Linked DNA regions of Candidatus Puniceispirillum marinum IMCC1322. The protein of the gene in region 1 interacts with the protein of each later gene in a pairwise test. Links are inferred from orthologs where the notes say so. Each region holds a gene or a part of one and is shown in the gene's direction. Other genes may lie near its edges.

The links.
Region 2: the proteins of lpdA (region 1) and SAR116_RS11885 interact in binary tests that used the Escherichia coli proteins (3 or more experiments, as listed by UniProt). The link is inferred for Candidatus Puniceispirillum marinum IMCC1322 from one-to-one orthologs.

Annotation. Positions count from the first base shown.
Region 1 is NC_014010.1:2,036,744-2,040,011, forward strand. Bases 163-3,102 are described here. They hold lpdA (dihydrolipoyl dehydrogenase), read left to right. Parts: upstream 163-897; coding sequence 898-2,307; downstream 2,308-3,102. Other genes in these bases: odhB (2-oxoglutarate dehydrogenase complex dihydrolipoyllysine-residue succinyltransferase), read left to right, coding at 163-852; SAR116_RS09445 (tyrosine recombinase XerC), read right to left, coding at 2,336-3,102. Outside these bases: more of odhB, read left to right, coding at 1-162; more of SAR116_RS09445, read right to left, coding at 3,103-3,235; SAR116_RS09450 (DUF484 family protein), read right to left, coding at 3,232-3,268. UniProt on the Escherichia coli protein: Lipoamide dehydrogenase is a component of the glycine cleavage system as well as of the alpha-ketoacid dehydrogenase complexes.
Region 2 is NC_014010.1:2,535,711-2,538,987, forward strand. The notes cover bases 274-3,222. They hold SAR116_RS11885 (ATP-dependent helicase), read left to right. Parts: upstream 274-606; coding sequence 607-2,838; downstream 2,839-3,222. Other genes in these bases: SAR116_RS11880 (MlaA family lipoprotein), read right to left, coding at 274-394; SAR116_RS11890 (50S ribosomal protein L11 methyltransferase), read left to right, coding at 2,835-3,222. Outside these bases: more of SAR116_RS11880, read right to left, coding at 1-273; more of SAR116_RS11890, read left to right, coding at 3,223-3,277. UniProt on the Escherichia coli protein: A helicase with DNA-dependent ATPase activity. Unwinds DNA duplexes with 3'-5' polarity. Translocates on single-stranded DNA with 3'-5' polarity. Initiates unwinding more efficiently from a nicked substrate than double-stranded DNA.

The DNA of each region.
Region 1 (3,268 bases):
AATCTGAACCCGGCCAGCATTGTTGGTACGGGTGTTGATGGCCGTCTGACAAAAGCCGATGTGCTGGCGGCGATGAAAGCGCCAACGGCACCAACGGCACCAGCACAAGTAGCAAGCCAGACACCACGGCAAACACCGCGCGAGATTGATGCGGCGCGTGAAGAGCGTGTGCCGATGTCGAAATTGCGGCGGGTGATCGCAGGGCGTCTGAAAGAAGCACAGAATAACGCGGCGATGCTGACCACATTCAACGAAGTCGATATGACCGAACTTATGGCATTGCGGGCAAGTTACAGAACTGAATTTGAAAATACCCATCAGGTGCGGCTTGGCTTCATGGGTATGTTTGTGCAGGCGTCGGTTATGGCGTTGCGGGAATTTCCGGCGGTCAATGCCGAAATCGACGGTAACGATATCATCTATAAGAACTATTATAATATCGGTGTTGCTGTGGGCACGCCGCAAGGACTTGTGGTGCCAGTCATCAAAGGTGCCGAGGCGATGAATCTGGCTGAGGTTGAACGCACAATCGGTGATTTTGGCATGCGAGCACGTGACGGTAAGATTGCGCCAGACGATATGGCAGGTGGCACCTTTACCATATCGAATGGAGGTGTTTATGGATCTTTGATGTCGACACCAATTCTGAATCCGCCGCAAAGTGGAATATTGGGGATGCATAAAATTGAAAAGCGGGCGGTTGTGGTCGATGATGCCATCGTGATCAGACCAATGATGTATCTGGCGCTATCTTATGACCACCGGATCATTGACGGCCGTGAGGCGGTTTCATTTCTCGCCCGGGTTAAGGATCTGGTTGAGGATCCACGGCGTCTGTTGATTGGTGTTTAAAGGTTCCGATAATCCTGATCACGGGATGTTAGTTAAGGATAGATAATGACCGATAGTAATTTCGATCTGATTGTAATCGGCGCTGGACCAGGTGGCTATGTGGCATCCATTCGTGCCGCCCAGCTGGGCATGAATGTCGCCTGTATCGACCGGCGAGAAACGCTTGGTGGCACCTGTCTGAATGTTGGTTGTATTCCGTCAAAAGCGTTGCTGAACGCGTCAGAACATTATGCCAATGCGGCAGGTGATACGCTGGCTAATCTGGGTATTACGACGGGTGCTGTAAAACTTGATCTGGCTCAGATGATGGCATCAAAAGACAAGATTGTCGGCGATCTGACATCAGGCATCGATTTTCTGTTCAAGAAGAACAAGGTCACACGCCTTGTGGGTACGGCCCGCATTGATGGTGCTGGTGCGGTTACGATTACCTCGGGCAAGGATAAAGGTGCCTATAAAGCCGAGAATATTCTGATCGCGTCAGGTAGTCACCCTTCAAGCTTGCCCGGAATCGATATTGATGAAGACCGTATTGTCAGCTCGACAGGGGCTTTGGCGCTTGCCAAGGTGCCAAAGAAACTGGTTGTGATTGGGGCGGGTTATATCGGGCTGGAACTTGGCACCGTATGGGCGCGCTTGGGTGCCGAGGTTGAGGTGATCGAATTTCTGCCGCGTATCCTGCCAGGCATGGATTCGGAAATTGCCAAAAAATTCATGACCATTGCCAAAAAGCAAGGTCTGTCATTCAAGCTGAAAACGGCGGTAAAATCGGCCAAAGCCAGCAAGACTGGCGTGAGTTTGACGGTCGAACCTGCTGGTGGTGGTGATGCGGAAACAATCAAGGCTGATATCGCGCTGGTTTCTGTTGGACGCCATCCGGCGATTGACGGGCTTGGCGTTGATAAGATCAAGCTGGCGTTAAGCGAACGTGGCCGAATCAAAGTCGACGCCCGTTTTGAAACCAATATTGAAGGCATCTTTGCCATAGGTGACGTGATTGATGGGCCCATGCTGGCGCATAAAGCCGAAGAAGATGGTGTTGCCGCGGTTGAAATGATGGCTGGTAAGGCCGGGCATGTTGATTATGATCTGGTGCCAGGCATTGTCTATACGGCACCTGAAATCGCCACGCTTGGCAAAAGCGAAGATATGCTGAAAGAGGCTGGCATTGCCTATAAGGTTGGCAGTTTTCCATTTTCGGCCAATAGCCGTGCCCGCGCACAAGGGCATAGTGAGGGCTTTGTAAAGATTCTGGCGGATGCCGAAACGGATCGCGTTCTTGGCGTACATATTATCGGCCATGAGGCTGGTACGGTTATCCATGAATGCGCAACGGCAATGGCGTTCGGGGCATCATCCGAAGATATTGCCCGTACCTGTCATGGGCATCCGACGCTTAATGAAGCGGTCAAGGAAGCGGCACTGGCGGTTGATGGCCGCGCGATACATATGTAGTTCTGGCTATGCAAAGACCGGTTTTGATCTAGCGCAATTTGGCGCGTGGATGTGTTTCCTGATGCACTTTGACAAGATGCGCTTCATCAACATGCGTATAGAGTTGCGTTGTTGCCAAGCTGACATGGCCTAGTAACTGTTGTATGGCGCGTAAATCCCCTCCATTACCCAGCAGATGCGTCGCAAAGGCATGCCGCAAAGCGTGCGGCGTTACATGCGCTGGCAGATCAAGTTCGACCCGAAGCGATTCGACAAGTCGCTGTACCGCACGCGCGCCTAATGCGCCGCCGCGGCTGCTGACGAATAAGGGTTTGTCACTATCAAGGGCCAGGGGACACAGATCAATATATTCGTCCACCGCTTGGGCAGCGGCACGCAAAACCGGCACATCACGCATTTTGTTGCCTTTACCCATAATAGATAGCCAGTCGCCAAGTGGCGCGTCCTGACGCCGTAGGGATAATGCTTCGGAAATCCGCAAGCCGGCACCATAAAGCAGCATAAGCACGGCAAAATCACGCGCCTTGATCCAGTCATCGCCCCGACGCGCAAAAATCGCGGCAAGAAGTGCCTGTGCATCATCAACCGACAGGGATTTGGGCACGGTGCGTGGCGGGCGTGGCGCCCGAAGCCAGCTTAAGTCCGGCACATCAAGCAAATTCTGGCGGCTGGCAAAGCGCAAGAAGCTACGCAAGGCAGAGACGCGGCGGGCGATTGTCGTACGTGCCAGATCACGACCAGACATGCTGGCAATCCAACCCCGAAAAACGGTTCTGTTTGGACTGCTGGTCAATTTGTCGGGTTGAGTAGCAAGATAGCTTGTATAATCATCAAGGTCGGTTTCATAGGCGTCGATGGTATTGCGCCCATAGCGTTTTTCTTCGGCCAGCCATGCCAGCCATGCGGCACGATGCGCCGGCGTAATCATGAGCGATTGATCTCATATTCAAGCCGTGCTGCC
Region 2 (3,277 bases), 500 kb from region 1 along the record:
AAATGGGGGCAGCGTCGTCCCCCATCAGATCGACAAATCCCAGTGTTAGGCCGTTAATCGCAAAATTAAGCACAGCAAGTCCGGCATTTTCATATTTGCCTTGCAGCGAAGAATTGATCGCGGTGGATGGTAATCCGGCCCATGCCAGATGATGTGCAATGGCGGTTTGTCCGCCTTCGGGTACGGCTTTACGGTAACCGCTGGCCACAGGTTCAACAACATAGGTGTCAAAGCCCATGTTAAAGTCAAAAACAGCCCGGTTGCTATCTTCATAACGATCGCGCATATCACTGCGCTGGGTCTCCGGAACGCTGGAACAGGCTGCGAATGTTCCGATGCTGGTCAGGATCAAAATATGCGAACGCAGGATTTGGATGCATCTGCCTGTAGTCATGTCTAATTCCATACCCACGTAAAATACTCATTACAATAATGAAGTTACGATACCGCAAACAATATTTGTGTCAAAGTGCGTTTGTCGCTTTTGCCTAGATTTCGAACTGCCATTAACGCCGAATTTATGTTCTGGCATCTTATATGTCGAATTAATGGTAAAATTGACTTTGTAACATTGACCGAATAGCGCCCATTTGCGAGTTTGGGCTTATGATGAATGATCTTAATCAAAATCCGGTAAGTCCTTGGTTAGCCGGTCTCAATACATCCCAGTCTGACGCTGTTACATCCCTTCAAGGTCCGCTTCTGGTTCTGTCTGGTGCCGGAACTGGCAAAACCAGAGTGCTGACATCGCGGCTTGCCGAGCTTGTCGCCAGTGGTACAGCCAAACCGTGGAATATTCTGGCGGTGACCTTCACTAATAAGGCCGCACGTGAGATGAAAAGCCGAATCGGTGATATGGTTGGACCGATGGTCGAACAAGTGTGGCTAGGCACATTTCACTCTTTGGCGGCCAAGATGCTACGCCGGCATGCTGATCTGGTTGGTCTGAAATCAGATTTCACCATTCTTGATAGTGACGATCAGGTGCGTTTGGTCAAACAGCTTATGGCGGCAGAGAACATTGACCCAAAGCGGTGGCCTGCACGTATGGTAGCGGGGGTTATATCGCGCTGGAAAGACCGTGGATTGGTGCCAGAAAAGATTTCTCTTGCCGAGGCGGGTGATGTTGCCAATGGCCGCATGCAACAACTCTATAAGGATTATCAGGCACGCCTGCTGACACTTAACGCGGTGGATTTTGGTGATCTTTTGTTGCATATGCTCACAATTTTCCAGCATCATCCCGATGTGCTGGCTGATTATCATGGGCGCATCACGCATATTATGGTGGATGAGTACCAAGATACTAACGTCGCGCAATATCTTTGGCTTCGCTTATTGACAGGGCAACGAAATAACCTGTGTTGTGTGGGTGATGATGATCAGTCGATCTATGGCTGGCGGGGCGCTGAGGTTGGTAATATTTTGCGCTTTGAAAGCGACTTTCCGGGGGCAAAGACTGTCCGGCTTGAAGAAAATTACCGGTCAACGGGTCATATTCTGGCGGCGGCTTCAACGGTCATTGCGCGTAATGAAACGCGGCTTGGCAAGACGTTGTTCACATCGGCCGATGATGGTGAAAAGGTGCGCGTCAATGGCTATTGGGATGGCGCCGATGAGGCAAGATCGATTTCCAGTCATGTCGAATCGATGCAACAGAATGGTGCGCATCTGTCGCAGATAGCCGTATTGGTGCGCGCTGGTTTCCAGACCCGCGAATTTGAAGAACGCTTTATTGCCATTGGCTTGCCATACCGGGTTGTGGGGGCGCGCTTTTATGAACGTGCGGAAATTCGGGATGCGATTGCCTATTTGCGGCTAATTGCGCAACCGGCAGATGATCTGGCGTTTGAACGCATCATAAATGTACCCAAGCGTGGTTTGGGGACGGCAAGTATTCAGGCTATCCATATTCAAGCGCGCGCCTCGCAAAAACCGCTTCTGGCGGCGGCCATTGATCTGGTCGAGACCGAAGAATTGCGACCTGCTGCGCGCACAGCACTTGGCAGATTTGTGCAGGATATTGGACGCTGGCGTAACCAGATTGGAAGCCTGCATCAAGGCGATCTGGCGCGTATGGTGCTTGACGAGTCTGGCTATACAACAATGTGGCAGATGGATAAATCGCCTGATGCCGAGGGGCGTCTTGAAAACCTGACCGAACTTGTCAGTGCAATGCAGGATTTTGATTCACTACAGGGATTTCTCGAGCATATTTCGTTGGTGATGGATGGTGATACGGTTTCCGAACAAGGCGAAGTCACCTTGATGACATTACATGCCGCAAAGGGTCTGGAATTCGACACGGTCTTTTTGCCAGGTTGGGAGGAAGGTATTTTTCCCAGCCAGCGCACAATGGACGAAAATGGGGCTATCGGCCTTGAAGAAGAACGTCGTCTTGCCTATGTCGGCATCACCCGGGCGCGCAAGAATGTTCATATTTCCTTTGCCAGTAGTCGCCGCGTTCATGGCCAGTGGCAGTCGGCAATTCCCTCACGATTTGTTCAGGAATTACCTGCCGAGAATATCATTGAAGATATGGCACAGGGTATGGGTATTGGTCGTGTCTCGCCAGCCTATATCAGCGGGGCATCAGATATCGTTGGTCAACAAGGTTATGGCCCCGGATGGCGGCGCATGGCTAACCGCCAGCAACAAGGGACGGAAAACCGCTTTGTTGCTGAAACCAATGGCGCGGCTTTCATTCGAGGTGATCGGGTGTTTCATCAGAAATTTGGTATGGGCAATGTCGTCAATGTTGAAGGCGACAAGCTGGAAATTTCGTTTGATAAAGCAGGTCACAAAAAGGTTGTGTCCGGATTTGTGAGCAAACCATGACTATTATATATGCTGTCCGTCTTGACCTGCCTGACGTTACCGATGCAAAGGTCGTCGCCAGTTTTGAAACCGTGTTTAGCGAGCTTCTTGAAAGTGAGGCCACGTCGCATGTACGGACATCGCAAGAGCGCTGGCATATTGAGGCTTTGTTCCTGTTTCTGCCAGATGCAGGTGTGATCGCGCAGATGTTAGCACCGGTTTTTGACCAGCATGGGCTGGCACCATGTGCTGTGCAGATTGAACAATTACCCCAGCGCAACTGGCTTGCCGAAAACCGGGCATCTTTTCCGGCACTTCATATTGGCCGGTTCTGGATATATGGCAGTCATATAGACGATGCCCCACCGCCAGCAAGTCTGCCGCTTCTGGTTGATGCGGCGCAGGCTTTTGGGTCAGGCACGCATCCCACCACCGAGGGCTGCCTACGGGCGATGGATAT